Regions from separate parts of the Devosia salina genome, predicted to be linked through region 3. Evidence: riboswitches for the same ligand, from Rfam matches in the RefSeq annotation. Region 3 holds a riboswitch; each other region holds the start of a gene.

Region 1 (9,655 bases), 1.5 Mb from region 3:
TCCTCTGCGCAGACATGATCGCCAAGCTGGCGCCAGATCAATACACGGTAGGGGCGGCTCAGAAGGACATCGACAAGCTGTCGCCTCACTTGCTGAAGAGCTACCGCTGGATCGGCTACGCCACGGATGCTGGAGAACAAAAGCTGGCTCACGTCCCGATCCATTTCGATGACTTTGCCGACGAACGGACCTTTGTTAAGTGGGCCAAGGCTCTGAAGCTTCCGCATGGTCAGGTCAACAAGGGCGAACAATTGATTGCGACAGTGCCGCCTCATGCTCCACGTCCCCATGATCAGATTGAGGAATCGCTTGGCACCGTGGAGGAGCGTCGGGAGGAAGAGGAGAGCTTCCGTCGCCGTATCTTCGAGAGCGCTATGTCCCTAGGCGAATACCGCCCGGCGTCGATGGCACCGATTGGAAAACAACCGGCACTGTACCGTGTCCACCCACATGAACCGGAGAAGGCGGAAATTGGCGCCATACACCTCATGCGCCTGATTAAGGGTATTACCGATGTTCCAGCGGATACCGGTATCGAAGCCAATGCGATCGCGATGGAGACAAGCGACGACTTCAGCTTGGGCGCCTGTATCTCGGCAACCATACAAAAGGCTGGCAAAGTGTCGCCGCTTATCGCGACAGTCGTCCCCAAAGAAGTTCTTCAGGCCGCAAAGACTCCTTGCCTTCGCCGCGAAATAAATAGGAGGTTGTAAAGTTTGTGGTTGCAGCATCAACGACCAGGATGGTCGCGTTGCGGTCCGGCTGTTCCCGACCCCGTTCTTTCTATCAGCGGGATCTTCATAAACGACAGAAAGGGGCCGACAGCGGTCCGGCAGCAACGCGCCCAATTCTGGCCATTTATCCGGCATTAGCGAACGCCCGTCGGCGGACCGGCGGCTATCTCCGCACATAACGTAGACCGGAGCGAAGGAAAGGGCGCTGGTCAATCATGGGAGACCGTCTAGCGAGCGATGGCCGCAATCGTATGGAGGGCATCCAGACAGGCGGCGGCGGCTTCGCGACCCTTGTTGTGCTCATCCATTCGGCTGCGCAGGATGGCCTGTTCATCGGTATAGGTGGTCAATATGCCGAAGGTTATGGGCGTGCCGGTTTCGAGCCCGTCCTGTACCAAGCCATGGCCCGCCGCCTCGCTGATATATTCGAAATGGGCCGTATCAACCTTAATGACGCAGCCCAGGCAGAGTTGGCGTAAGGGTTCTTGAATCTGGGCATACAGTGATTGTCGAGCAGGCACCAGGTCACTACCCGGATCACCTGGTGCCTTTTCGCGACCTATCTGCGACCGCTGCTCGCCGCGGACGCACCGCCAGCTGCGTCTGAACTTCCGGCGCCTTCGGGTGGGCCGGCGTGATCAGGTTTGTTCTGCTCACTCATGACAGCACCCATTTCACCCGCTGATGCGACGGCGTTGCGGGCCGTGTCGCTTGCCTGCTCGGGCAGTTCCGGGCGCTCTCCCGCTTCCTCCACTAGCTCGGCCACAGGTCTGTCGCCTGCCTTGGCGGCTGCGTCACAATGCACTTCACCACGGATATCCCGACCATCGGCCAAGGTTAGCGCTGCTGGTGTCGAACTGCCAAGTGCGCGGTCTGCGCAGAAACTAGCGAGCGCGCCGGGACTGGCAAATTCATTGAGCGATTGGGCAAGAACAGGCCCGCTCAACGACAGGACGAGGGCCGCGGTGGCGAACTTGGTGGCTATGCGCATGAGGTATTCTCCTTCCAGACCAATTTAGAATCTACGGAAGAAATTAAAAATCCCACTCTCCGATCAGCCAAATTACAGCTTTAAGCGGCAACCCTACAGCATCGCATCACGCCCCGACGGCACCATCAATTGCCCGCAGCACGGCCAGCGCCTCCAGACAGGCAGCGGCTGCTTCCCGGCCTTTGTTGTGCTCGTCCTTGCGGCTGCGCAGGATGGCCTGTTCGTCCGTATAGGTGGTCAAAATGCCGAAAGTAATAGGCTTGCCGGTTTCCAGGCCAGCCTGCATCAATCCGTGGGCGGCCGCCTCGCTGATATATTCGAAATGGGCCGTATCGCCCTTGATGACGCAGCCGAGGCAAATCACGCCGTCGAAGCCTGATTGCGCCAGGCGCTTGGCGATGAGTGGAATTTCGAAGGCGCCAGGCGCCGAATAGACGTGGTCCGGTGCAATCGAAACGCCGTTTTCGGCGAGATAGGCCAGTGCTCCGTCGCGCAGGCCGTGGGTGACCTCGGGATTGAACTGGCTGACGACAAGGGCAAGGCGATATGTGCTTTCAGACATTCTGGTTCTCATGTTCCTGATGGGTGAAGGTGTGGCCGAACTTGTCCCGCTTGGTCGCGAGATAGCGCCAGTTGTAGGGATTGGCCGGAATTTCGAGCGGCACGCGCTCGGCGACATCGATGCCGAACTGTTCGAGCGACAAGGCCTTGTCCGGATTGTTCGACAGGAGCCGCAGGCGTTCGATGCCGAGCGCGCGCAGGATCTGCCCGGCCATGCCATAGTCGCGGGCATCGGGCGCAAACCCAAGGGCCTCATTGGCTTCCACCGTGTCGTGCCCCTGGTCCTGCAGGGCATAGGCGCGGATCTTGTTGGCAAGGCCGATGCCACGCCCTTCCTGCCCGCGCAGATAAATGAGGGCGCCGCCATCACCAGTGGCGATCTGGCGCAGGGCCTCCTGCAATTGCGGTCCGCAATCGCATCTGAGCGAACCCAGTGCATCACCGGTCAGGCACTCCGAATGCAAACGAACCAGCGGCGTGCGCCCCACAGGATTGCGGATCAGCGCCAGATGCTCGGTGCCGTCCAACCGGCTGCGGAAAGCGCGGACCTCCAGGGGAACCGGGGAGTGTTCGGTGGGCAATTCGGAGCGCGCCACTTCATCCACCAGAGTCTCGTTGGCGAGGCGATGGGCGATGATGTCCCTTATGGTGAGGATGGGCAGCTTGTGTTCCCGGGCAAAGACCTCGAGATCGGGCCGTCGCGCCATTTGTCCGTCGTCCCGCATAACCTCGCAGATCACCCCGGCGGGCCGCAGTCCGGCCAGCCGCATCAGGTCGATCGCCCCTTCGGTATGGCCATCGCGCGCCAATACGCCATTGTCGGCGGCCCGCAGCGGAAAGACATGGCCCGGCGAGGCAATATCGGCGGGTCTGACACCGGGGTCGGTCGCAATCTGAATTGTCCGGGACCGGTCATGCGCCGAAATGCCCGTGGTAATCCCCTCGACGGCCTCGATGGAAACGGTAAAGGCGGTCGAGCGGCGGGCCCGGTTGTTGGCCACCATCGGGGGCAGGCCAAGCCGGTCGACCTGTTCGCCGGTGAGCGCTAGGCAGATCAGGCCGCGGCCGAACCGGGCCATGAAGTTGATTGCTTCAGGGGTGGCGAATTCGGCGGCAATGACCAGATCGCCTTCATTTTCGCGATCTTCGTCATCGACCAGGATCACCATGCCGCCATTGCGCAATTGGGTCAGGGCTTGAGATAGGGCAGACATAGGCGCTCCACATATTTGGCCATGACGTCGACCTCGACATTGAGATCGTCGCCAATGGCGAGCGTGTTGAGATTGGTGTGGTCCCAGGTGTGTGGGATGATGGTCACCAGCACGGCAACGCCCCCGTCCCGCCGTTCGAGACCGTTGATGGTGAGGCTGATGCCGTTAAGGGCGATGGAGCCTTTTTCGACGCAATAGCGTCCAAGGGCGTCGGGCAGCACAAAGACGTGCTTGTAGGCGCCATCGGCCTCGACACGCTCCACCAGTCGCGCCAGTCCGTCGACATGACCCTGCACCAGATGTCCGGAAAGCCGCGTGTCGAGCGTTACCGCACGTTCCAGATTGGCGTATTGTCCGACGGCCAGGCCACCCAGATTGGTGCGCGCCAGCGTTTCGGGGCTGATGAAGAAACGGGCGCGGCCGGCGCCATCGAATTGGGTGACCGTCAGGCACACGCCATTGACTGCAATACTCTCGCCCAGCGACAAGTCCGGCCAGCCGCTCTCAAGTTCGATCTCCAGCGAGCCGCCATTGGGCGCGGCCAGAGAGACGCGTGCGCGTTTTTCAATGATGCCCGAGAACATCTTTTTCCTTTCCGTGTGAATAAGCTTGGGAAGCCGGGTTGTGCCGAACGGTTACCCGGTCGGTCCCGTCGGGATTGGCGGCCTGTTCGATCAGGACATGCTCGTCCCAGAGGCCGCTTGTGAGCAGATGCGCGGTCAGGGTCGGACCAGCTTCGACCAGCACTTCCATGCCGCCCGCCATGCCAATCGCTTCCAAGGCGTGGTGCACGTCATCGGCCAGGTGCAGGGCAAAGCCGCGCTCTCGGGCAGCATCCAGATAGGTCTCGGTGATCCGCCGGCGCCGGTCCAGAATGGCCAGCATGCGTTGCTTTTCCGGATGGTCTGGCACCCGCCGCACGGTAAAGAGAGGGTTGTCGGCCAGCACTGTCCCCGAGCCGGTCAGGATGGCATCGGCCCGGCGCCGCAGACGATGGGCCAGGTCCAGCGATGCAGCGCTGGTAAAGGTCTTGCGCCCGGCAGCCGGTACCATGCTTCCCGACGCGGAAATGGCCTGCTTGATGGTGATGAAAGGCAGTCCGGTCCGGACGCGTTTTGCGAATGGCGCGAGCAGCCGGTTGGCTTCTCCAAACAGCACAGCGGCTTCGGGGTGGTGCAGACCGGACAAGAAGTGCACATCGAGCCCCGCTGCGCGCAGGCGTTCGGCGCCTCCGCCCGTGACCTTGGGATTCGGGTCACGGCAGGCAATCCAGACCTGGCGTGCGCCGGTGCTCAGAATGGCCTCAGCGCAGGGTGGCGTGCGACCGTGGTGATTGCAGGGTTCGAGCGTCACCACGACACTGTCGATTTTATCGGCAAGCCCGGCGGCGCGAGCCTTGTTGATGGCGTCAGCCTCGGCATGAGGCATGCCTGCCCGCCGATGTGCGCCGGTAGCCAGTTCCCGCCCATTGGCGTCAAGCAGCACGCAACCGACCGGCGGATTTGGCGCGGTTGCGCCTTCATGGGCCCGCGCCAGATCCAAGGCACGCGCAAAGGCGCGCAGGATCGGCTGCGGCGGAAAGTCTGGATTGGGGTAAACTGCGCTTTCGTCCATGCCCGTCCCGTCGTCACCAAAGACGCGTTCCAGGGCAAATGACGACAAGCACGCGCTGTCCGGTGAACGGAAAGCGCGCGTCGACAATCATCGGTTCTCTTCCATCCGGACTATACCGTCGGCCCCGGAATTACACCGGGTCTGCTGACCCCATCCCGAAGGATGGGCGCTCGCGGGCTGATGTGTGCAAAGACACAATTACCGCCGGTGGGGAATTCCACCCCGCCCTGAGAACACTTGCAGGTAACCTGCTTCAATTTGACTTAGAGCAAGGGCGGCAACAGATCAAGAAGGCACATCAACGTGCCCTTATCCCGGGCATGTGCATGCAAGTTATCTCAATAGCAATTCAGTTCGAATAGGAACCGTACGTGAGTCTGACCAGACACTGCGAGACCGGCCCTGTTGAGCCGAAATCCTATGAGGGTGTTTATGAAAAAGTCTCTTCTTCTGTCTTCCGCGCTGTCGGTCGTCGCGGCGATTGCGATCGCCAGCCCCGCATTGGCCATTGGTTCTGGCGACGTGCCTGCTCCTGTCGATTTGATTGACATGGCAGGTCCGGGCCAGAGCCACACCAATGACAGCGGCATTTCCGGCTTTGACGGAAACCAGGGAAATGATCGCAAGGTGGGCAATGCCGGCGGTGGGTCCGTGTCGGAGCCCATCGAACAACCGGTTGAGGAGCCGGCGGACGACGGTGGGGTCTGGTAATATTGCCAAACCTCGCAGGGCAGCCTCAAGTTGCGAGACTGCCCTGCGAGTCAATTCTCGAGTTCAGTTGCACGCTCGCATTGGTTGGCGCACGAACAAACTGAACCTAGCCACGGCCGCGATAGCTGGGGACGCCAGTGTCTGGTAGCCAGAGATGGCTCGGCGGAGTCCCGGTCTGCCAGAAGACGTCAATCGGGATGCCGCCGCGCGGATACCAGTAGCCGGCAATTCTGAGCCAGCGCGGCTCGAGCAGGCCCACCAAACGACGCCCGATCCCGACTGTGCAATCTTCATGGAAGGCCCCGTGATTGCGGAAAGCCGTCAAATAGAGCTTGAGGGATTTTGACTCTACCAGCCACCTGTCCGGAACGTAGTCAATGACCAGGTGGGCAAAATCCGGTTGACCTGTGACCGGGCAAATTGACGTGAATTCAGGCGCGGTGAAACGGGTCAGATAATCGGTATCCTCGTGAGGATTGGGCACGCGTTCCAAAACGGCCGTCGTGGGGTCAGTGGGTGCCGGAATGTCGCGCCCAAGCTGGCTCAGGCCAAGATGCTGCTCGCTCATGCCTGTGCTCCCTCAATGGGAGCCGCCGACGTGCGGCGTGTCTGCAACAGATGAAGCAGCGGCAACGCAAGTACCACCATCCAGCCTTTGCCCACAACCTGACCCCACATCAAGTCTGTGCTGCCAAATGCCAGTTGCAGAAAGATCAGCGTATCCACAAAGAGCCCGACGATGCTCGAGGTGAACACGGCGAGAAGCAAGCCGCGACGCCGCAAGGGCGTGAATACCGCCATGTCTGCCAGTTCGGACACCAGAAATGCTGCGGTCGACGCAATCACCAGGGCGGGCGGCGCTATCGTGGCTGAGATGGCTGCACCAGCGATGATGGCGGCGATGGCCCAGATTGCGCCAAGACGCTGTTGCACAAAATCCCGGAGGACAAATGCAAGGCCGGCCACCAGCACACCGCTGGGCGCCAAGAGGCCGGGCGCCACTGGCACAAGACAAGGGCCATCCGGAACGCAGACGGTTCCAACATTGCCAATCATCCAGTTGGCCAGCGGCACTGTCAGGGTGAAGGCAGCAATAAGGGCTATGCCCTCGACCTTCCAACGAAGGTCAGGCGTATTTGACATGGTTTTCTCCTGCTTTCAGGCAACACAGACCTGAGCGGAGCTTTCATTGCGGGAATTGGCGGTTCTTCGCAAGGGCCGAGCCCCGGTGTACCACCTGGCACCGGAGCTCGCTGACCAACTGGAAAACTTCGGAAAAGGAGCGATGCAACGCTCGCTGATCCTATATCTTATCGGACTTAGGGACGCACGCCCCCTTTTCCGCCAGCATTTTCACTGCCGGAATTGCCGCGGTCCTCATTGTCGTTGCGCCGTTCGTGAGCAGCCTCGACTGCGCCGTTGCTTTTGTCGTTCGCGTGCGCCAGTGCAGCTTCTCGATTGTTGCCCGGCAGTTTGGCAGCGGTCGCCACCGGGTTGGCGCTAACCGTGTCCTCTTCGTCAGCGACTTCGTCGCCAAGGCTTCCGTCGGGTTCGCAGCCCTCTACGTCTTCAAGGCCAAAGGCTTGAAACAGCGTGGTCGGCGCGCATTCGTCAGTGATCAGCTCTTCCTGTGCAAAGACAGGTGCGGACAGGAAGCTGATAGCAAGCAGTACAGTGGGAAGGCGGATCATATGAAACAACTCCAGATCGTGTTCGTTCGACAGATACCGGCAACAGCTAAATCAAACGTGCCGATATAGAGAAAATTGCATTCGGTTTGGACAGCGGTAGGCCAATAGGCCTGCCTTGGGGATAAAGGGTGTCTAGCAGGCTGTTGAAGAAGTCAGTCGGGTTCGCAGACGAAGCCTGAGTGATCGGCGTTGTGGATGAAGAAGTGGCCAACCAGGCGGCCCGCCGTGCCGATGATGACCCATCCGCGGCCGCAGGCTGGGTCGTTGTCGTCGTAGCCCTGCCATGAGAACTCGGCGCAGGCTGCGCCGTCGCGGGCGCCATAGCGAACGTCGAGGAAGCCCTTGAGCGCGCCGAAGGCGATTTCGCCGCCGGCCGCGCCCTCAAAAGTGAGGTGCGCTTGTTCGACGAGATCGAGGACGTCGTTGTCCCAGACATCCATCTCGACGATGCGCCAGCGGCCGGCGAAGGCCTTCGCGAAGGCGGGCACCTTTGCCATCAGCCGGTCTCCGCAATCAGCTTTGGCAGCCGCACCAGATTGTAGGCGGCGGCAGCGAAGGTGAAGGCCCAGCCAACCCGTTCGAGCCCCTTGAACCTGGTCTTGCGCTGGCCGGCCACGGTCTTGATCCAGCCGAAGGCTTCTTCGATCCGCTTGCGGATGCGCAGGCTCACGGCGTAGCCGGAATGGCGCGCCGTGCGTCCATCGATCGCGGAGCGGCGGCCGCTGATGTTCCGAGCCACATGCGGCGTCACCTGCATCGAGCGCAGCTCGTTGACGAAGTCCTCGGCGTCATAGCCCTTGTCGGCGCCAAGCGTGATGGCCCGCGGCCGATCGGCATGGGGTTCGATCATGTGCAGCGCCGCCACTCGTTCGGCATGGCCGTCCGCCCGCGTCAGGCAGGCATCGACCAAAAGCCCGTGGCGGTTCTCCATCAACCCGTGTCCCATGAAGCAGAGCTTGGCCTCCTTGCCCGCACCCTTCTTGTACAGCCGGGCTTGTGGATCGGTGCTCGAGGCGTGCGTGGCGTTCGACCGCTTCTGGCCATGAAAGCTCGCATCCGGATTGCGCCCGCCACCGCTCGTGGGCGGCTCATCCGCATTGTCCTCCGGGCTCTTGGGCCGGACACTCTTCATCGACGCCCACACCTCGATCAGCGTGCCGTCGACCGAGAAGTGTTCCGTGGATAGCAGCTTCTTGACCGGGGGCTGCGCCAGAACCGCTGCCAGGAACTTCGCCGCGATATCGCCCTCGAGCAGTCGGTCGCGATTCTTCGAGAAACTCGAATGGTCCCAGACAACATCGTCGATCCCCAGGCCCACGAACCAGCGGAACAGCAGGTCAAACTCCAGCCGTTCCATCAACTGGCGCTCCGAACGGATCGAGTAGAATGCCTGCAGCAGCATAGCCCGCAGCAGCTTCTCGGGCGCGATCGAGGGCCGCCCCAGACCCGAATACAGCGAAGAAAACTCACCTTCTAGCGCCGACAGCGCCTCGTTCACCAGCCGGCGGATCGTGCGCAGCGGGTGATCCTTCCGCACCCGCGTCTCCAGATCCACATAGCTGAACAAGGCACCAGTTCTCTCGTCCGATCCCCGCAATCCCGCCTCCCCAAATCAGCCGAGACCATTGAATCACGCAACAAGCGATCAGACGAGAGACTTCTTCAACAGCCTGCTAGAGCTGATGGGTCAGGCCGACTGACGCGTTGCATCGCGCAGCAAATCTGTCAGGGCTTCGGCCGGCATGGGTCTAGAGAGCAGATAGCCTTGCAACTGGCCGCATCCCAGTTTCTCCAACAAACCGCGTTGTCCCACGGTCTCGACACCTTCGGCCGTCACAGTCATGTTCATCGCCTTTGCCAGATCAATGATCGCGCGAACAATGCTGTCCACCTCCGTGTCGCGTCCCAGTTGGGCGACGAAGGACTGGTCGATCTTGAGCTTATCCACCCCATAGGTGCGCAAGTAGCTGATCGAGGAGTAACCGGTTCCGAAATCATCTAGGGCAATCCGAATACCTCCGGCCCGAAGCGTGCGAAGCGTCTGCTGAATGCCAGGAGAATTCTGGAGCAGCAGTCCTTCGGTTATTTCGATCTCGAGCCTTTGGGGCGGCAGGCCTATCTCCTCCAGCATTGCGAAAA
Region 2 (9,655 bases), 1.3 Mb from region 3:
AGGTGGTGGTGGAGGAATTGTTTGCACCTGCCACCTTGCAGGGATGGATTGGACTGGGCTCGCCCCTGCGTCATCCCGAATTCCAGAAGCGCCTGGAGCGCATGATGGCATCGGTAGAAGCGAAGGCCGCACCACCAGCAGGGCGCGTTGCGCCATGAACATAAAGATACCGGGCCAGACGCCAGGGGATACCGCCATGACGATTGCCGGCCTCGGCCCCCATGGGGAGCGCGCCGTACCCGCCGACCAGCTCCAGCTCACCGAGACCAATGCCGCCGAGGTCCGGGCCCGGCGGTTTTCAGTCGCGGTCATTCTGCACACGACCACCAGCGACTGGTCCAAGCAGGAACTGGCGGGCATTGCCGCGACACTGGGTCTCTATTCGGCCGCGCTGGTGGAAGTGGTCGACTGCAATTTCGACGTCAACCTGCAGGTAGCAGCCCTCGAACGGCTGGCCCGCGAACCGGTGGATGCGGTCATCTCCATTCCCATTGGCAATGCGCGCGTGGCGGAGGCGCATCGAGCCCTGACGCAGAGCGGACGCAAGCTGGTTCTACTCGACAACGCCCCGACCGGCCTGCTCCCGGGCACCGACTATGCCAGCGTCGTCTCCACCGACAATTTTGGCTTGGGGCAGAGCTGCGCCGCGATGCTGTCGGCGCACATTCCGCAAGGCGGGGCCGCCGGCATTCTCGGCTATGGCATCGACTTCTTCGCCACCCACGAACGCGAGATCGCCTTCCGCAAGTGGATGGGCACCAACCGGCCGGACGTCACCCTCGTCCGGGAGCGGTTTGCCGACCTGGATGGCGCTGGCCCGGCGGCCCTGACCATGGTCGAAAAGACCCCCGGGCTTTCGGGCATCTTTGCGGTCTGGGATGTTCCCGCAATGAAGGCGGTTCGGGTGCTGGCGCAGCACGGCATCGACCTTCCAATCACCACGGTCGACCTGGGCAATGACGTTGCCCTCGACATGGCCCGTCACGGCATGATCAAGGGGGTGGGCGCGCAGCTACCCCATGACCAGGGCAGCGCCGCGGCGCGGGTAACGCTGGCCGCCCTGCTGGGCCTACCGGTTCCACCCTGGGTGGCGCTGGCCGGCCGCGAAGTTACGCCGTCCGATGTTATCGAGGCGTATCAGGTCATCTGGCACCTGCCGGCGCCCAAGGCGATCATCGACAGCGTTCGAGCCGCCACCGCGGCGCAGGACGCCGTTGGGGAGGACTAGCCATGCAGGCTGGCGCCGATGGCAAACGCTGCATTCTGGGCGCAGGATACATAGGTTCCTTAATCAATTCTGAGCAGGTTGACGGGCAAGGCGTGCGTCGAGTCCTTCCCTTATGACCGTGTTCAGCATAATAAAGACGCTCTTCGGAAAGAGGCTGAGCCGCCCCAATCCCTAGCCAAGCCTGCACGTGCGATTCCCACCGATGCTCGTGCATGGGCCTCTGGCCAACCCCAGCGGCCGGTTCGTTCGTCGCACGATGACCCGCTTGCAGATATGATCGGCCGGCAGGGCCCCTCGTCGCAGTCGCTCATGGCAGGCAGCTTCGAACTTGTGGGGCTCGACGAGATCAAAGGGGCCCTTGGGGAGCGATGGGTCGGTCTGGCGGCGCGTGCCAGCGAGCTGGCGGAGCAGGGTATCAGGCGGCGCATCTCCGACAGCGACGTCCTGCAGGTGCTGAGCGAGACCGAATTCTCAATCTGCTTTGCCAAGCTCAATCGGGAGGCGGCCGTCGAGCGCGCCAAGCAGATATCGCGCGAGATCAAGCAGGAGATCTTTGCCGAGCTGCCTGAGTTTTCCTCAAGCGTGACCGTCAAGCAGTATGTCGCGGAAATCGAGCTCAAGAACCTCGCCGGGGATACCGGGAGCCTTGCCGATCGGTTGGTGCTGACCCTGCGCCGTATGCGGATGGAAGCGGACCGGGCGATCCTCAATTACCGCCGCCTGCTGCTGAAGGACTTCCAGTTGCTCTTCGCCCCGGTATGGGATCCCGAGCGGGCGATCGTCAACCTCAATCGCTGCGTCCTCGACCTCTCCCTGGGCTGCACCACCCTGTCTCAGTTCCAGGCCATTGCCGATCCGGACCAGATGGTCGCCACGCTTGCCGACATGGACTGCCTGGCGCTGACACGCGCACTGGAAATGCTGCACCGCTATGGCCGGGCAAGCAACGTTGCGGCTGTGCTTGTGCCGGTGGGTTATCAAACACTGGCCCGCACCTCCACCCGGCGTGAATATCTTTAGCTGCTGGCCAGCGTGCCGGAGGTCTATTCGCCCTTTGTGAAGCTCGAAGTTACCGGCGTGCCGTCACGACCCGATATCGACCAACTGAACGACCTGCTCTTCACCGTAGGCGCGATGCGTCCCGGTCTCACGCTGCAGGTTGCTGGTAATGCCGGATACCTTGCGACACTCGATCCGACGCCGCTTTGGGGCCTGTCATGCAACCTCTCCATGGAGCAATTGCGCGACCCGACCCACTTGGCCGTTGCGCCTTCGTTCATGGAATTTGCCAAGAGCAATAACCCCCGCACCATGGCGCATGCCGCCAATACGATCGGCCTGGCGCTGGCCGCGGTTGAAAGCGGCTTCACCTATGTCAGCGGCACGGCAATCCATCTCTCGCAGGATACGCCGCGCGCGCCATCACGCCTGCACCCTCTGACATTTCCAAAACGCGTTTCGGGATGACCCAAATGAACATCCCTCGTGGAGAAAGCATGACTGACCTGCCCTCCGAGCCCCAAGAGCAGGCTTCGGGCTCCCACCTGCGTTTGCTGATCCTCGACGATGATCCGCTTGTCGGCGAAACCGTGCGGCTGATGGCGGCCTCCCTCGGTGCCGAAAGTGCCTATTGTCGGACGGCTGATGAATTCTTCACCCATGTTTCCGAATGGGAGCCCAGCCACATTCTGCTTGATCTGGTCATGCCCGGCGTCGACGGTGTCGAGGTCATCCAGCGGCTGGCAAAAATGGAGTGCCAGGCGACCCTGATCATTGTCAGCGGCGTCGATAGCCGGGTGCTGGACGCCGCTCAACGTTCCGCAAGACAACATCGGCTGCCGATCGCGGGCGCCCTGTCCAAGCCATTCAGCCGCAGCGCTCTTGCCACGCTGCTCGAGACGGTCGAAGTCACACCACGGCTCAAACTTGTCGCAACGTCCCCCAATGCAACGCCGACCAGCCACGATCTGGCGCGCGCCATGGCGGAAGGCGAGATCGGCCCGGTTTTCCAGCCTAAGGTCAGGTGCAGCGACGGCGGGTTAATCGGCTACGAAGCGCTGGCGCGCTGGACCCGCGGCGACACACACATTTGCGGCCCCGATACATTCGTTCCCCTGGCAGAGCAGAGCGGCCAGGCGGCCAGGCTCACCGAAGTCATGGCGGATCGTTCGCTGGCCTGGCTCGGGGGCAATTTTGCCGCCCTGCCCCATACGATAGCCATTAACATTCCCGCGCAGTGCCTGAAGGATGACCAGTCCGTGCGGACCATTGCCGATGCCTGTTCGCGTTACGGGGTCGCGCCGGAACGCGTTGTCCTCGAAGTCACCGAAAGCGGCGCGATCGACCCCTATTCTGGTGCCCTGGACGTGCTGACTCGGGCGCGACTGATGGGCATGAAACTGTCCATCGACGACTTCGGTGTCGGCTATTCGTCCCTCGTCCAATTGGCCCGTATGCCCTTCTCCGAAATCAAGATCGACCGCAGCTTCGTCGCTGAGTTGTGCCATTCCTGCGAGGCGCAGGCCATCATCGCGGCCATTATCGGCATGAGCAATGGCCTGGGGATGATTACGGTCGCGGAGGGCGTGGAGGACCTCGACACCTATATGCGCCTGCGCGAGATGGGGTGCTACGCCGCCCAGGGCTATTTCATCGGCCGCCCGATGCAGGCAGCCCGCGCCGTGGCCTGGTCCGACACCGCCTGAGCGCTGGACCATGCACGATCCCGATCCTTTCCCACCCATGAACCGCGATACTGGCGGCGATCCGATACCGCTCCCGGAACGGCCCGAGGCCGAACGCCTCCGGCGCATCGCCGGATGCATGGCCCGTCTTGGCGCCTGGCGCGTCGATCTCAATTCGATGAGGGTCCACTGGAGCCCGGAAACAGTCGATATCCATGAAGAGGCTCAGGGCTTCTCGCCCACGTTCGAGCAGGCGCTGAACTATTATCCCCCCGAACAGCGGCCGATGATCAGCAGAACGTTCGCCCTTTGTGCAGAAAACGGCCGGTCCTTCGACGACATTCAGCAACTGGTGACAGCCAAAGACAATCGTATCTGGGTCCGTGCCATCGGTCAGGCCGTTCGCGACGACACAGGCACCATCGTTGCCGTCGAGGGCGCCTTCCAGGACATTACCCACCTCGTCTCCATGCACAACGAAGCCGATGCCCTAGCCCGTCGGCTGCGCCAGACGCTCGAAAACATCAGCGATGCCTTTTTCCTGCTCGATCGGGAATGGCGGTTTTCCTTCCTCAATCCCCAGGCCGAGGCTTTGCTGGGGCGCCGACGGGGAGAGTTAGAAGGGTGCAACATCTGGGGCGAATTCCCCCAGGCGATCGGGAGCCAGTTCGATACCTGCTATCGAGAAGCGGTTCAGAATGGCCTGGCAGTCCGGTTCCAGGAATATTACCCACCGCTGGAAGCCTGGTTCGATGTCGACGCCTACCCGACGCCAGAGGGGCTCGCCGTCTATTTCCGCGACATATCGCGGCGCAAGCGGGCCGAAGAACACGTCCGGATCAGCAACGAGCGGTTTCTGCTTGTGGCGCAGGCCACCAATGATGTGATCTGGGACTGGGACCTGGTCGGCAACACCCTGTGGTGGAATGAGAACTTCAAGACGCTGTTCGGCTATGACCCTGACGAGGTGGAGCCAGGTCCCGGGTCTTGGATGAACCGCATCCATCCCGAAGACGCCGACCGGGTGATCGAGAGCATTCATGCGGTTATCAACGGCACAGAGAAAACCTGGGTCAGTGAGTACCGCTTCCTGCATAGCGACGGGCACGCGCTCAGCATCATCGACCGCGGCTCGGTCATCCGCGACGAAAGCGGCAAGGCGGTACGGATGGTGGGCAGCATGCTCGATGTGTCAGCCCAGCGTGAGCTCGAGGGCCGCTTGCGGCAGGCGCAAAAACTCGAAGCCATGGGCCAGCTCACAGGCGGTGTCGCGCATGACTTCAACAACCTCCTCACCGTCATCGCGGGCAGTGCCGAGCTGCTATGCGAGGCGCTTGAGAGCGGGCAGGAGTCGCGTCACCTCGCCGAAATGATTTCCACGGCCGCCCAAAGGGGAGCGGACCTGACAAGTCGCCTGCTGGCCTTTGGCCGCAAGCAGCCCCTGCAGCCGCAGCTGCTTGATTTGGGCAGCCTCATTGCCGGCATGCATACCATGCTGGTTCGGACATTGGGCGAGCACATTGATGTCGAGGTCGACCAGCCAGAAGGACTGTGGCCCGTCGAAATCGACCCGGCTCTGCTGGAAAGCGCCGTTCTCAATCTGGCCATCAACGCCCGCGACGCCATGAGCGATGGTGGGCGCCTGACGATTAGCATGGCCAACACGACGTTCGACACCAGTCAGGCGATAGCAGCCGATGTCGCGCCCGGACAGTATGTGGTTCTGGCGGTATCTGACACCGGCCACGGAATAGAACCGGAACTGCTGTCCAAAGTCTTTGAGCCCTTTTTCACCACAAAGGATGTTGGCAAGGGATCGGGCCTCGGTTTGAGCATGGTCTATGGCTTCGTCAAGCAATCGGGCGGTCACCTCCGCCTTCGCTCCGATGTGGGCCACGGAACCTCGGTCAGTCTGTATTTTTCTAGGGCCAATCAAAGCGTGGGCAAATGCCCGGAAAATCCAGCGCGTCAAGTGCCCGAAGGGGGCAACGAACTGATCCTGGTTGTCGAGGATGACGCCCTGGTCCGCCGTCACGTCTGCGGCCTGCTTGGAGGGCTGGGCTACCGCGTCCTGGAGGCGACCGCCGCGACCCCGGCCATGGAACTACTCGCGGCCAATCCCGACGTCACGCTGCTGTTCACCGATATCGTCATGCCCGGTGGCATGAATGGCGTCGACCTTGCGAAAAGAGCGCGGGTCTTGCGACCAGACCTCAAGGTCCTGTTCACGTCCGGCTATGCCGAGAACGCCGTCGAAACAGATGGGCGCCTTGATCCGGGCATCGATCTGCTCAGCAAGCCCTACAGTCGCGACCACCTGGCTGCCAGCCTGCGCAAAATCTTGCAGTAGAGCAAGAATCTGGTGTTACGGCGATGCTGATCCCGATCTTGCGCGTGTGCGCTCGGAGGTCCGCATCGACACTCGTGCCGGTTACGCCTTTGTGCCCACTTGATCTTGCGGCCCACGCTCCCTATTCAATGCGGATGAGTGTTCTCAGGGCGGGGTGAAATTCCCCACCGGCGGTAATTGTGTCTTTGCGCACATCAGCCCGCGAGCGCCCATCCTTCGGGGTGGGGTCAGCAGACCCGGTGTAATTCCGGGGCCGACGGTATAGTCCGGATGGAAGAGAACCGATGATCGTCGACGCGCGCTTTCCGTTCACCGGACAGCGCGTGCTTGTCGTCATTTGCCCTGGAACGCGTCTTTGGTGACGACGGGACGGGCATGGACGAAAGCGCAGTTTATCCCCATCCATATCTTCCGCCGCAGCCGATCCTGAGCGCCTTTGCGCGTGCCTTGGATCTGGCGCGGGCCCATGAGGGTGCGACGGCCCCCAATCCGCCGGTCGGCTGCATCTTGCTCGACGCTCTGGGACAGGAGTTGGCCAGCGGCGCACATCGGCGGGCGGGTCTGCTCCATGCCGAGGCCGAGGCCATCGCCCAGGCCCGTTCCGCAGGCCTTGCAGACAATATCGACAGCGTCGTGGTAACGCTCGAACCCTGCAACCACCACGGCCGCACGCCACCCTGCGCTGAGGCCATCTTGAGCACGGGGGCCCGTCACGTCTGGATTGCCTGCCGTGACCCCAATCCCAAGGTCGCGGGCGGAGGCGCCGAACGCCTGCGCGCAGCGGGACTCGATGTGCACTTCTTGTCCGATCTGCACCACCCCGAAGCCGCTGTGCTGCTTGGAGAAGCCAACCGGCTGCTCGCGCCATTCGCAAAACGCGTCCGGACCGGACTGCCTTTCATCACCATCAAGCAGGCCATTTCCGCATCGGGAAGCATGGTACCGGCCGCCGGGCGCAAGACCTTTACAAGCTCTTCCTCGCTGGACCTGGCCCATCGTCTGCGGCGCCGGGCCGATGCCGTCCTGACAGGCTCGGGGACAGTGCTGGCCGACAACCCTCTCTTTACCGTGCGGCGGGTGCCAGACCATCCGGAAAAGCAACGCATGTTGGCCATTCTGGACCGGCGCCGGCGGGTCACCGAGACCTATCTGGATGCTGCCCGAGAGCGCGGCTTTGCCCTGCACCTGGCCGATGACGTGCACCACGCCTTGGAAGCGATTGGCATGGCGGGCGGCATGGAAGTGCTGGTCGAAGCTGGTCCGACTCTGACCGCGCGTCTGCTCACAAGCGGCCTCTGGGACGAGCATGTCCTGATCGAACAGGCCGCCAATCCCGACGGGACCGACCGGGTAACCGTTCGGCACAACCCGGCTTCCCAAGCTTATTCACACGGAAAGGAAAAAGATGTTCTCGGGCATCATTGAAAAACGCGCACGCGTCTCTCTGGCCGCGCCCAATGGCGGCTCGCTGGAGATCGAACTTGAGAGCGGCTGGCCGGACTTGTCGCTGGGCGAGAGCATTGCAGTCAATGGCGTGTGCCTGACGGTCACCCAATTCGATGGCGCCGGCCGCGCCCGTTTCTTCATCAGCCCCGAAACGCTGGCGCGCACCAATCTGGGTGGCCTGGCCGTCGGCCAATACGCCAATCTGGAACGTGCGGTAACGCTCGACACGCGGCTTTCCGGACATCTGGTGCAGGGTCATGTCGACGGACTGGCGCGACTGGTGGAGCGGGTCGAGGCCGATGGCGCCTACAAGCATGTCTTTGTGCTGCCCGACGCCCTTGGACGCTATTGCGTCGAAAAAGGCTCCATCGCCCTCAATGGCATCAGCCTCACCATCAATGACCTAGACCAGCGGGACGGGGGCGTTGCCGTGCTGGTGACCATCATCCCCCACACCTGGGAGCACACCAATCTCAACACCCTCGCCATTGGCAACGATCTCAATGTCGAGGTCGACGTGATGGCCAAGTACGTGGAGCGCCTATGCCTGCCCTATCTCAAGCCCTGACCCAATTGCGCAATGGCGGCATGGTGATCCTGGTCGATGACGAAGATCGCGAAAATGAAGGCGATCTGGTCATTGCCGCCGAATTCGCCACCCCTGAAGCGATCAACTTCATGGCTCGGCATGGCCGTGGCCTGATCTGCCTGGCGCTCACCGGCGAACAGGTCGACCGGCTGGGCCTGCCCCAGATGGTGGCCGACAACCGGGCCCGCCGTTCCACCGCCTTCACCGTGTCCATCGAGGCCGTCGAGGGGATCACCACGGGCATTTCGGCGCATGACCGGGCCAGAACGGTTGCGGTTGCCGCCGATCCCGAAGTGCGGCCCGCCGATATCGCCTCGCCGGGGCATGTTTTTCCCCTGCGGGCCGCCGACAATGGCGTGTTGGCGCGCGATGGCCATACCGAAGGGGCGATCGACCTCATGCGACTGGCCGGACTGCGGCCCGCCGGCGTGATCTGCGAAATCATGCGGGACGACGGGCAGATGGCGCGGCGGCCCGATCTCGAGGTCTTTGCCCGGGAGCACAATCTTCCCATCCTCACCATAAGGGACATCATTGCCCATCGCCTCGCCAACGAGACCTGGGTGGACGAGGTGGCGCGGTCCGAATTACCGACGGCACACTCCCCCGTCCCGTTGGAGGTGTGCGCCTTCCGCAGCCGGTTGGACGGCACCGAGCATCTGGCACTGATCCGCAACCCCCTGGGGCGCACGCCGCTGGTTCGTTTGCATTCGGAGTGCCTGACCGGTGATGCACTGGGTTCGCTCAGATGCGATTGCGGACCGCAATTGCAAGAGGCCCTGCGCCAGATCGCCGCTGGTGATGGCGGCGCCCTCATTTATCTACGCGGGCAGGAAGGGCGTGGCATCGGCCTTGCCAACAAGATCCGCGCCTATGCCCTGCAGGACCAGGGCCACGACACGGTGGAGGCCAACACGGCTCTGGGTTTTGCACCCGATGCCCGCGACTATGGCATTGCCGGTCAGATCCTGCGCGCGCTGGGTATCGAAAGCCTGAGGCTCCTGTCGAACAATCCGGACAAGGCCTTGTCGCTCGAACAGTTCGGCATCGATGTCACCAAGCGCGTGCCGCTCGAAATCCCGGCCAATCCCCACAACTGGCGCTATCTCGCGACCAAGCGGGACAAGTTTGGCCACACCTTCACCCATCAGGAACATGAGAACCAGAATGTCTGAAACCACACATCGCCTTGCCCTTATCGTCAGCCAGTTCAATCCCGATGTCACCCACGGCCTGCGCGACGGTGCACTGGCCTATCTCGCCGAAAACGGCGTTTCGATTGCACCGGACCACGTCTATTCGGCGCCTGGCGCCTTCGAAATTCCACTCATCGCCAAGCGCCTGGCGCAATCAGGCTT
Region 3 (9,655 bases):
CGCATTTTGGGTCCCAATACCGGCATCATTCCCAAGCGCTCCATTCCCGGCCTTGCCAAGCAGGCATCGGCGGTCGCGCTCGGCTTTGAGGACTTCAAGACCTTCTCGTCCGGCGCCATCCTGCTCGATGCCTTCTGGGAGCGCGGCGGCAATATCTTCGACACCGCCTTCATCTATGGCGGCGGCTATACCGAAAAGCTCTTCGGCATGTGGCAGAAGAGAAGCGGCGTGCGCGAACAGGCCGTGGTGATCGGCAAGGGCGCCCATTCCCCGCTGGTCTATCCCGATGTCATCGGCAAGCAGTTGACCCAGTCTCTGGACCGTCTCCAGACTGATTATGTCGACATCTATTTCATGCATCGCGACAACACCGACGTGCCGGTGGGCGAGTTCGTCGATGCCATGGATGCAGAGGTGAAGGCGGGCCGTATTCGCGGGCCGTTCGGCGGGTCGAACTGGACCAAGGAACGCATGGACGAAGCGATCGCCTATGCCGAAAGGACGGGAAAGACCAAGCCGCAGGCGCTCTCCAACAACTTTGCGCTGGCCGAAATGCTCGACCCGATCTGGGCCGGATGCGTAACCGCGGCGACACCGGATTTCAAACAGTGGCTGGTCGACCGGCAGGTAACGAACTTCTCCTGGTCGAGCCAGGCGCGCGGCTTCTTCACCGACCTTGCCGGTCGGGACAAGCGCGACAATGAGGAACTGGTGCGCTGCTGGTACAATGACCAGAATTTTGGGCGACGCGACCGCGCGATCGAACTGGGCAAGCAGCTCGGCCACTCGCCGATCCACATCGCCCTGGCCTATGTGCTGGCCCAGCCCTTCCCCAGCGTGCCGCTGATCGGCCCGCGCCGGCTGGTGGAGCTGGAAGACAGCCTCAAGGCCTTCGAGATCAAGCTGACGCCGGAACAGGTGCGCTGGCTGGAACAAGGCTGATCGAAATGAGAAGGCCCCGGAGCGATCCGGGGCCTTTCAGTTTCTATTCGCTGGCAAAGGCCGCAATCGGCGTACTTTTTGCCAGATGCACCATGCGGAGCGCGGCGAGGAATGCCAGCCCCGCAAACACCACCGCGACAACGAAAAGCGGCACGATGGCGAGCAGGATCGCCGCGTTGTCGGTGGCCTGGGCATAGCCGGCCGCGTTGGCAGCGACACCGGCCAGGGCGGCGCCGAGGGCATTGCCTGCCGACTGGGTCGTGGGAAGCAGTGCCGAGGTGCGGTCACGCTCAGCATCGCTGCTGGCCTCCATGATGGTGAGCATGGTGTAGCCATTGGAAATGCCGAAGCCCATGCCAATGGCCAGCTGTGCAACAATCAGAATGACCGGCTGGGTCAGCTGGAGCCCGGCAAATACGCCAACCAGCCCCAGCGCAAGCAGCACAGGCCCAAGGCGGATGAGGATACGTCGGGTGGACCGCCTGCGCACATTGGCAACCGTCACGGAAGACAGGCTCCAGCCGATGGCCATCACCGCCCCGATGATTGCCGCCTGGGTCGGGCCGTATCCCCACAATTGCTGCAACAGCAGCACCAGATAGACACCCGTGGCCGCGCCGGCGATCGGCATGAGCAGGAACATCCAAAGCCCGGACCCCACCGCTGAACGCAGGGAAAAGGCATCAGGCGGCATCAGTCGCTCGATGCTCCGCCGGTCGAGCCACACCGCCATGATGAGGGCAACGGCCGCGACGGCGAGCAGCAGTCCCGCCTGCATTGGCGGTGCGATGGCGGCCAACGCCACCAGCATGGTCCCGCCGCCGATCGTCACCAGCCGCAAGCCCGGGAAGCCGCTGCTCTGGGTCACCCTTTCACCCTGCGGCACGACAAGGAGCACCATGGTGCCGAAGATCAGCACCAGCGGGACATTGACGAGAAAGGCAGCGCGCCAGGAAATCAGCTCCGTAAGCGCCCCTGCCCCGGCCGGGCCGCCAAAGGCCGCAATGGCCCAGACCATGGCCTGCATTCCGAACACCTTGGGCACCAGTCGGCTGGGGAACAGCTCAGGGATGAGCGCAAAACAGAGCGCGGCAACAACGCCCTCGCCGAACCCCTGTATCGCCCGGCCCACCAGCACCTGCGACATGTCTCCGGCGGTCGCGGCGATCAGCGTGCCCACTAGGAACACCCCCGCCAGGCCCAGCAGCGAGCCACGCGATCCCAGCCGACGCTTGAACAGGGCTGCGGCCGCGCCACCGACAATGGCAAAGACCAGATAGAGCGTGGTCGCCCAGGAAATGACCTCGATGCCGCCCAGCTCCTGTACGGCCGAGGGCAGAGCCGCCGAAGTGAAGAACGCATTGAATGCGAACAGGGACACGCCCAGGGCAAGAATGGTTGTGACAGCCAGATAGCGGGGGCCGAAAATTTCGGCCCAGCGGCCTTCCACGGTTTCAGACATGACGGGTGCCTTATTAAACAAGATACCACTTGTTTAATTAGAGCCGGGGCGGAATGCAATCCGATTTCGCTCAAATTTTGGGCAGAACCGGTATCACCCCTGTGCGTGCTTGTCAGACCCGGCCAACTGGCCTATCTAAGCCCCTGCAGGCTTGCCTGCATTGTTCTCAGGGCGGGGTGAAATTCCCCACCGGCGGTAAAGGCAGACATGCCAAGCCCGCGAGCGCTCCCGACCATCGGGAGGTCAGCAGATCCGGTGTAAATCCGGAGCCGACGGTCACAGTCCGGATGAAAGAGAACGGGACAAAGCGCCTTTGCCGGCGCGCGTGGCTATTTGGCTGCGCCATTTTCGGCATGTCGCCTCCCGTAACCCTGAGGAAACTGGTTACGGAAAGGACGACAGATGAGCCAGATTTCCTCGACTTCCAACAGCGCCGCAACGTCGGGCGCCGCCTTCATGGTGGTGGCCAGCATCGTGTTTGCAGGCACCAATGTTCTCCAGTCGGTTCTGCCGACGCCCGCCGAATGGGGCGGCTTTGGCATGAGTTCGACAGGTATGGCCTTCTGGCAGTACGTGATCGCCTCTATCCTGGCGCTGCCCCTGATCCTCAGGATCGGCCTCTCAAACCTGCGGACCAGGCGCCCGGTCGCCCACGAGATCCGGGCCTTCGTCTCGGCCCTCGGCGTCCATGTCTTCGTCTATGGCTTCGCCTCTGGCGTGCCGATCTGGCAGATGGTGACCCTTCTGGCCACCGGCCCGCTCTTCATCATTCTTGGCTCCGCCCTGTTCCTGGGTGAGAGGGTGTCCTCGGCACGCCTTGCTGCCTCCATTATCGGCTTTGTGGGAGCCATCATCGTCTCGGGCGTCGGAACTGAAAGCCTTGGCTGGCAGGCGCTGATCCCGATCACTGCCGCTGCGCTCTGGGCCGGCACCGATGTGCTGACCAAGTATCTGGCCCGCAAAGGCGAGAGCCCTGAAACCATGACCATCTCGCTGCTGGTCCTGATGACGCCCAATCATCTTGCCATTCTCCTCGTGGCCAATGCCCTTTCTGGCATCCTGCCCATGGGTATGGCGCCGGGTTTCCCGTTTGCACTGCCCGATGGCACCGGCCTCTGGCTGTTGTTGCTGCTCGGCGCCCTGACGGCTGTCGCGCAATATCTGCTGGCCTTCGCCTATAAGGTTGCGGACGCGACCTATCTGCAGCCCTTTGGCGACCTCAAGGTGCCACTGAGTGGCCTGGTGGGCTGGATTGCCCTGGGCCAGGTGCCATCGCAGTGGTTCTGGGTCGGTGCGGCGCTGATCGTGGCTGCGTCAGCCTTCATCTACTGGGTGGAGAACCGTGGCGCACCGAGCCGCCTGCAGCCCGCCTGACAGGTTCCAGCATCGCAGTTCAAGGGCAGGACGGGTTCCGTTCTGCCCTTTTTCTTGCCGTGAGGCGCGATTCATTCCAGATATGGAACGTCCATTCCACGGGAAGCCGCCATGTCCGCGCCGCCTATTGTTGCCCCAGAGGATTTCGAAGCCCTTCGTGCCGCAATCATGGCGCAGCGAACCACACTGCCCAAGCGGCTCATGCAGGTCGGCGCCTATGCGCTGGAGCATCCGGACGAAATCGCCTTCGGCACCACGGCCAGCATAGCGCAGGCGGCGCAGGTGCAGCCGTCCACGCTGGTGCGGTTTGCTCAGAACTTCGGTTTCGATGGCTTCTCCGGCCTGCAGCATCTGTTTCGAGCCCGGCTCAAGGGGCGGAACTCATCCTACGAAGACCGGCTCCGGCAGATCGAGGAAAGCGGGGCCGAAGAGGCGGAAAGCAGCACCATCCTCAAGGGTTTCATCGCGGCGGCCCATCAGAGTCTGGAGGCGCTGACCGCCACCATCGATGCGGATCAGTTCGAAAGAGCCGTTGCCCTCTTGGCAAAGGCCGACACCATCTACCTCATTGCCCGACGTCGCAGCTTTCCCATCATCAGCTCAATGGCTTATGCCTTTGGCAAGCTCAAGGTGAGTTGCCAGGTGGTCAGTTCGGCCATCGGCAATGATGACGACATCCTCACCCTGGCATCACCCGTTGACGCGGCCATCGCGGTCAGCTTCTCGCCCTATGCAGCGGAGAGCGTGGTGCAGGCGCAGAGCCTTTCAGAGCGGGGGGTTCCCGTTGTCGCGCTCACCGATTCCGCCCTGTCGCCGCTGGCGGCCTGTGCCACCGAGTGGTTCGAACTGATCGAGGCGGATCACGCGGGCTTCCGCTCCCTTTCCGCCAGCCTGGCTTTGGCCACAGCGCTTACCGTCTGCGTTGCGGAGCGCCGCCGGCAGATCTAGGCGCGGTGACGCCCGGATCAAATGCTGCGGATTCTCGTTTGGAACGAACATTCCATATTGAATGAAATCAGAACCTGTGTTTCATTCTCCGTGACAGTTCGCAGCCCGGAGGAGGAGCAGGCTTTGGCCCCAGGCTATGAAAACACCAAAGACAACAAGCTGGACGTGATCACGATTGGTCGCGCCTCCGTGGACCTCTACGGCCAGCAAATCGGGACGCGCCTCGAGGACGTTGGCAGCTTCGCCAAGTCGGTCGGCGGCTGCCCCACCAACATCGCCGTCGGCACGGCACGACTGGGCCTCAAGTCGGCTTTGATCACGCGTGTGGGCGACGAGCAGATGGGGCGATTCATCCGCGAGCAGCTGGTTCGCGAAGGCGTGGAGACCGCCGGAATTGTAACCGACCCCGAACGCTTGACCGCGCTCGTGCTGCTGGCTGTCGAGAATGACAAGTCCTTCCCGCTGATCTTCTATCGCGACAATTGTGCGGACGCGGCGCTGAACGAGGACGACATTCATGAGTCGTTCATCAAGTCGGCCCGGGCCGTGCTGGTGACCGGCACGCATTTCGCCAAACCGAACAGCGACCGGGCGCAACGCAAGGCGATGCGCATCGCCCGCGCCAATGGCAGCAAGGTCATTTTCGACATCGACTACCGCCCCAATCTCTGGGGACTGGCGGGCCATGATGCTGGCGACAGCCGCTATATCGCCTCGGACGCCGTATCCGAGCATCTCAAGACCGTCCTGCCCGAGTGCGACCTGATCGTGGGCACGGAGGAAGAAGTGCTTATTGCGGCCGGCGCGGCCGATATCCGATCCGCGCTCAGGACGATCCGGACACTCTCCTCCGCCGTGATCGTCCTGAAGCGTGGGCCCATGGGCTGCATCGTCTATGAGGGGCCAATCCCGGACGATCTGGAAGAGGGCATCGTCGGCAAGGGCTTTCCCATCGAGGTTTACAACGTATTGGGGGCCGGCGACGCGTTCATGAGCGGCTTCCTGCGCGGCTGGCTGCGCGGGGAGAGCCATCAGACAAGTGCTACCTGGGCCAATGCCTGTGGCGCCTTTGCGGTGAGCCGGCTGCTCTGTGCACCCGAGATTCCGACCTGGCCAGAACTGCAGTACTTCCTCGAGCACGGCAGCACCGAGAGGGCGCTGCGCAAGGACGAGGCGATCAACCATGTGCATTGGGCGACCACCCGGCGGCGCGAAATTCCCAAGCTCATGGCCCTGGCGATCGACCATCGCAGCCAGCTTGAGGACATGGCGGGCGGCGATGCCGGCAAGCTGGCGCGCATCCCCGATTTCAAGGTTCTGGCTGTCCGTGCTGCTGCTCAGGTCGCGAATGGGCGCGACGGATTCGGTATGCTGCTTGACGACAAATATGGGCGCGACGCGCTTTACGCTGCAAACGCCCTGCCCGATTTCTGGGTGGCCAAGCCGATCGAGCTGCCGGGATCGCGCCCCCTGCAGTTCGAGTTCACGCAGGATCTCGGGTCGCGCCTGGTAGACTGGCCGGTGGATCACTGCATCAAGGTCCTGTGCTTCTTTCACCCGGACGACCCGGCGGAATTGCGGCAGGTCCAGATCGCCAAACTGCGTTCGGCTTTCGATGCGGCGCGCAAGATCGGCCGGGAATTGCTGGTCGAGATCATTGCCGGCAAGCATGGGAAATTGAGTGACGATACGGTGGCGCGCGCGCTGACGGAGATTTACGATGCCGGCATCAAGCCGGACTGGTGGAAGCTCGAACCGCAGGCCAATGCTGCGGCATGGGCGGCCACCGATGCGGTGATCGAAGCGCGAGACCCGTTTTGCCGCGGTGTGGTCCTGCTGGGGCTCGATGCACCGCAAGCGGCGCTGGAGGCCGGATTCGCGGCGGCCAAGACGGCGCGAACCGTCAAGGGTTTCGCCGTGGGTCGCACAATATTTGGTGACGTAGCCCGCAAGTGGCTGGATGAACAGACAAGCGACGAAGAGGCCGTAGCCGAAATGGCCAAGCGGTTCGGGGCGCTGGTAGCGATATGGGAGCGGCCATGAGCCAGAAGACAATCCGACTGACGATGGCGCAGGCCGTGGCGCGGTTCCTGAGCGCCCAGAAGACGATCATCAATGATGAGGCGGTGCCCATCTTTGGGGGCGTCTGGGCGATTTTCGGCCATGGCAATGTCGCCGGGGTGGGCGAGGCGCTGCATGCGGTCAAGGATAAGCTGCCGACCTATCGCGGCCAGAACGAGCAAAGCATGGCCCATGCAGCCATCGCCTATGCCAAGGCCAATTTCCGCCGCCGCTTCATGGCCTGCACGTCCTCGATCGGGCCGGGCGCGCTCAACATGGTCACGGCCGCGGCCCTGGCGCATGTCAACCGCATACCGGTGTTGTTGCTGCCCGGCGATGTGTTCGCGAACCGACTGCCCGATCCGGTGTTGCAGCAGGTCGAGGATTTCGGCGACGGCACTGTTTCGGCCAATGACTGCTTCAAGCCCATCAGCCGCTATTTCGACCGCATCACCAGACCAGAGCAGATCATTCCGGCACTGCGCCGCGCCATGCAGGTGCTGACCGACCCGGCCGAATGCGGGCCGGTGACCCTGAGCCTATGCCAGGACGTGCAGGCAGAAGCCTATGACTATCCCGAGAGCTTCTTTGCCGAGAAGATCTGGATGCCCCGGCGCATCATGCCGGACGCCGATGAGTTTGCCATGGCGGCCGCGGCGCTGAAGCTGTCGAAGAAGCCGGTGATCATTGCCGGCGGTGGCGTGCTCTATTCGGAGGCCAGTGACAGCCTGGCCGCCTTCGCAGAGGCGCATGGCATTCCGGTGATGGAGACACAGGCAGGCAAGAGCGCCCTGCCCCACGACCATGCGCTCAATATGGGCTCGGTCGGCGTCACGGGCACGTCCGCGTCCAATCGCCTGGCCGAGGAGGCCGATGTCGTGCTCGCCGTCGGCACGCGGCTGCAGGATTTCACCACCGGTTCCTGGGCCTTGTTCAAAAACGAGGACCTCAAGATCATCGGGTTGAACGTGCAGGTGTTCGACGCGGCCAAGCACAATGGCATGCCGCTGGTGGCTGATGCGCGGGTCGGGTTGGAAGCGCTCGGTGCCGCCCTCATGGGCTGGCAGGTCGATTCCGCATGGACCGGGGGGGCCCAGGAGGGCAAAGATGAATGGCTGAAGGCGGCAGATGCGGCGCGGGCCGCGTCCAATGCGGAACTGCCCTCGGACGCCCAGGTGATCGGCGCGGTGCAACGCGGCCGGAGCAAGGCGACGCTGGTCTGCGCCGCCGGTGGCTTGCCGGGTGAATTGCACAAGCTGTGGCGCGCGGAAGCGCCAGGCAGCTACCATCTCGAATATGGTTTTTCGACCATGGGCTACGAGATTGCCGCCGGGCTGGGCGTCGCCCTGGCACGACCGCAAAGCGACACCCTGGTCATGGTCGGCGACGGCAGCTATCTGATGATGAACTCGGAAATTGTCAGTGCCGTGATGCTGGGCGTTCGGCTCACCATCGTGGTGCTCGACAATTCCGGCTATGGCTGCATCAATCGGCTGCAGATGGCCACGGGCGGCGCCAACTTCAACAACCTCTTCCGCGACACGCGACACGAAACCATGCCAAGCATCGACTTCGCCGCACATGCCGCAGCCATGGGCGCGACGGCGAGGAAGGTGGCTTCGCTTGCCGAACTGGAAGCGGCATTGAGCGAGACAGAGGGTGCGGCAGGCGTCCATGTATTCGTCATCGACACCGACCCGCTGATTACCACGGATGAAGGTGGTCACTGGTGGGACGTGGCCGTGCCGGAAGTCAGCGATAGGCCGCAGGTCAATGCGGCGCGCGAGGCCTATGTGAAGGCGCTGAAGGCCCAGAGGGCCGGGTAGGAGAACAGGAATGAAAGCCAAGCTCGGCATGTCGCCCATCGCGTGGTGGAACGACGATCTGGTCGAATTGAGCGATGACGTCTCGCTCGAAGAATGCCTCAGGCAGTCGCGCTCGGCCGGGTTCACCGGCATGGAGAAGGGGCGACGCTTCCCCGACGATCCGGATGTGATGCTGCCCATTCTCAAGGCGGCCGACGTCACACTGTGCGGCGGCTGGTTTTCAGGCACTTTGGTCGATGAGGACATCGGGGCCAACAAGGACCGCATTCAGCCCATGATCGAGCTGTTCAAGGCGGTTGGCGCCCCCTGCATCGTCTATGGCGAGGTGGGTCGCTCGATCCAGGGCAAGCGCGAGGTGCCGCTTGCCAACAAGCCGAAACTCTCCGACGACGAGATGAAGGCCTATGCCCGGAAGGTGACCGAGTTCGGCGAATGGTGCGCCGACCAGGGCATGCCGCTGTCCTACCATCACCACATGGCGGCAGTGGTGGAGACCGAGCCGGAGCTGGACGCCTTCATGGCCGCGTCGGGCGAAGGCATCCCGCTGCTGCTCGATGCGGGGCACCTCGCCTTTGCGGGAGGCGATGTTCTACGCGCCATCGACAGGCACCATGCACGCATCAACCATGTGCATGTGAAGGATATTCGCCGCTCGGTCGTGGACGCGCTGGACCGGAGCAAACAGAGTTTTCTCGATGCGGTAGCGCTGGGCGCCTTCACCGTGCCGGGTGATGGCTCGCTGGATTTCGGCGCCATCGTGCAGCGGTTGGCGGACCATGGCTATGAGGGGTGGTTCGTGGTCGAGGCCGAGCAGGACCCCGTGAAGAACCCGCCGCTCAAGATGGCCCAGATCGGCCACAAGGAACTGATGCGGGTGATGACGGCGGCCGGCTACGCAGTCGAGACGCAGGGATTCCCGAAAGGGTGAGTCTTTTGAACCGGTTGTGCTAAAGCCTTGCCGAACTGAATCACGCGGGAGGCGAGCATGGCCCTGAAGGAAAACGATCTCAAATGGTTCCGCCCGCTCTGGCGTCGGGTCGCG

Evidence for each region. Region 3 has a riboswitch for FMN ahead of K1X15_RS06275 (DMT family transporter). Riboswitches for the same ligand answer to the same signal wherever they lie in the genome.
Region 1: another riboswitch for FMN. It lies ahead of ribD (bifunctional diaminohydroxyphosphoribosylaminopyrimidine deaminase/5-amino-6-(5-phosphoribosylamino)uracil reductase RibD); the one in region 3 lies ahead of K1X15_RS06275 (DMT family transporter).
Region 2: another riboswitch for FMN. It lies ahead of ribD (bifunctional diaminohydroxyphosphoribosylaminopyrimidine deaminase/5-amino-6-(5-phosphoribosylamino)uracil reductase RibD); the one in region 3 lies ahead of K1X15_RS06275 (DMT family transporter).

The regions. Positions count from the first base shown of each region.
Region 1 covers NZ_CP080590.1:2,777,260-2,786,914, reverse strand. Annotated here, with positions in the region: gene K1X15_RS13600 (bifunctional DNA primase/polymerase) at 1-713, shown strand, start outside; gene K1X15_RS13595 (6,7-dimethyl-8-ribityllumazine synthase) at 962-1,255, opposite strand; gene K1X15_RS13590 (hypothetical protein) at 1,294-1,725, opposite strand; gene ribH (6,7-dimethyl-8-ribityllumazine synthase) at 1,832-2,287, opposite strand; gene ribB (3,4-dihydroxy-2-butanone-4-phosphate synthase) at 2,280-3,500, opposite strand; gene K1X15_RS13575 (riboflavin synthase) at 3,476-4,084, opposite strand; gene ribD (bifunctional diaminohydroxyphosphoribosylaminopyrimidine deaminase/5-amino-6-(5-phosphoribosylamino)uracil reductase RibD) at 4,065-5,162, opposite strand; FMN riboswitch at 5,204-5,353, opposite strand; gene K1X15_RS13565 (hypothetical protein) at 5,547-5,825, shown strand; gene queF (preQ(1) synthase) at 5,932-6,393, opposite strand; gene K1X15_RS13555 (VUT family protein) at 6,390-6,968, opposite strand; gene K1X15_RS13550 (hypothetical protein) at 7,145-7,516, opposite strand; gene K1X15_RS13545 (hypothetical protein) at 7,669-8,013, opposite strand; gene K1X15_RS13540 (IS5 family transposase) at 8,013-9,113, opposite strand; gene K1X15_RS13535 (putative bifunctional diguanylate cyclase/phosphodiesterase) at 9,204-9,655, opposite strand, start outside.
Region 2 covers NZ_CP080590.1:2,620,416-2,630,070, reverse strand. Annotated here, with positions in the region: gene K1X15_RS12745 (ROK family protein) at 1-158, shown strand, start outside; gene K1X15_RS12740 (substrate-binding domain-containing protein) at 155-1,228, shown strand; gene K1X15_RS12735 (hypothetical protein) at 1,538-2,248, shown strand; gene K1X15_RS12730 (hypothetical protein) at 2,285-2,695, shown strand; gene K1X15_RS12725 (EAL domain-containing response regulator) at 2,725-3,933, shown strand; gene K1X15_RS12720 (hybrid sensor histidine kinase/response regulator) at 3,971-6,262, shown strand; FMN riboswitch at 6,399-6,548, shown strand; gene ribD (bifunctional diaminohydroxyphosphoribosylaminopyrimidine deaminase/5-amino-6-(5-phosphoribosylamino)uracil reductase RibD) at 6,590-7,687, shown strand; gene K1X15_RS12710 (riboflavin synthase) at 7,668-8,276, shown strand; gene ribB (3,4-dihydroxy-2-butanone-4-phosphate synthase) at 8,252-9,472, shown strand; gene ribH (6,7-dimethyl-8-ribityllumazine synthase) at 9,465-9,655, shown strand, end outside.
Region 3 covers NZ_CP080590.1:1,312,063-1,321,717, reverse strand. Annotated here, with positions in the region: gene K1X15_RS06285 (aldo/keto reductase) at 1-942, shown strand, start outside; gene K1X15_RS06280 (MFS transporter) at 986-2,404, opposite strand; FMN riboswitch at 2,563-2,707, shown strand; gene K1X15_RS06275 (DMT family transporter) at 2,807-3,778, shown strand; gene K1X15_RS06270 (MurR/RpiR family transcriptional regulator) at 3,890-4,726, shown strand; gene K1X15_RS06265 (bifunctional 5-dehydro-2-deoxygluconokinase/5-dehydro-2-deoxyphosphogluconate aldolase) at 4,850-6,769, shown strand; gene iolD (3D-(3,5/4)-trihydroxycyclohexane-1,2-dione acylhydrolase (decyclizing)) at 6,766-8,613, shown strand; gene iolE (myo-inosose-2 dehydratase) at 8,624-9,541, shown strand; gene K1X15_RS06250 (DUF3329 domain-containing protein) at 9,599-9,655, shown strand, end outside.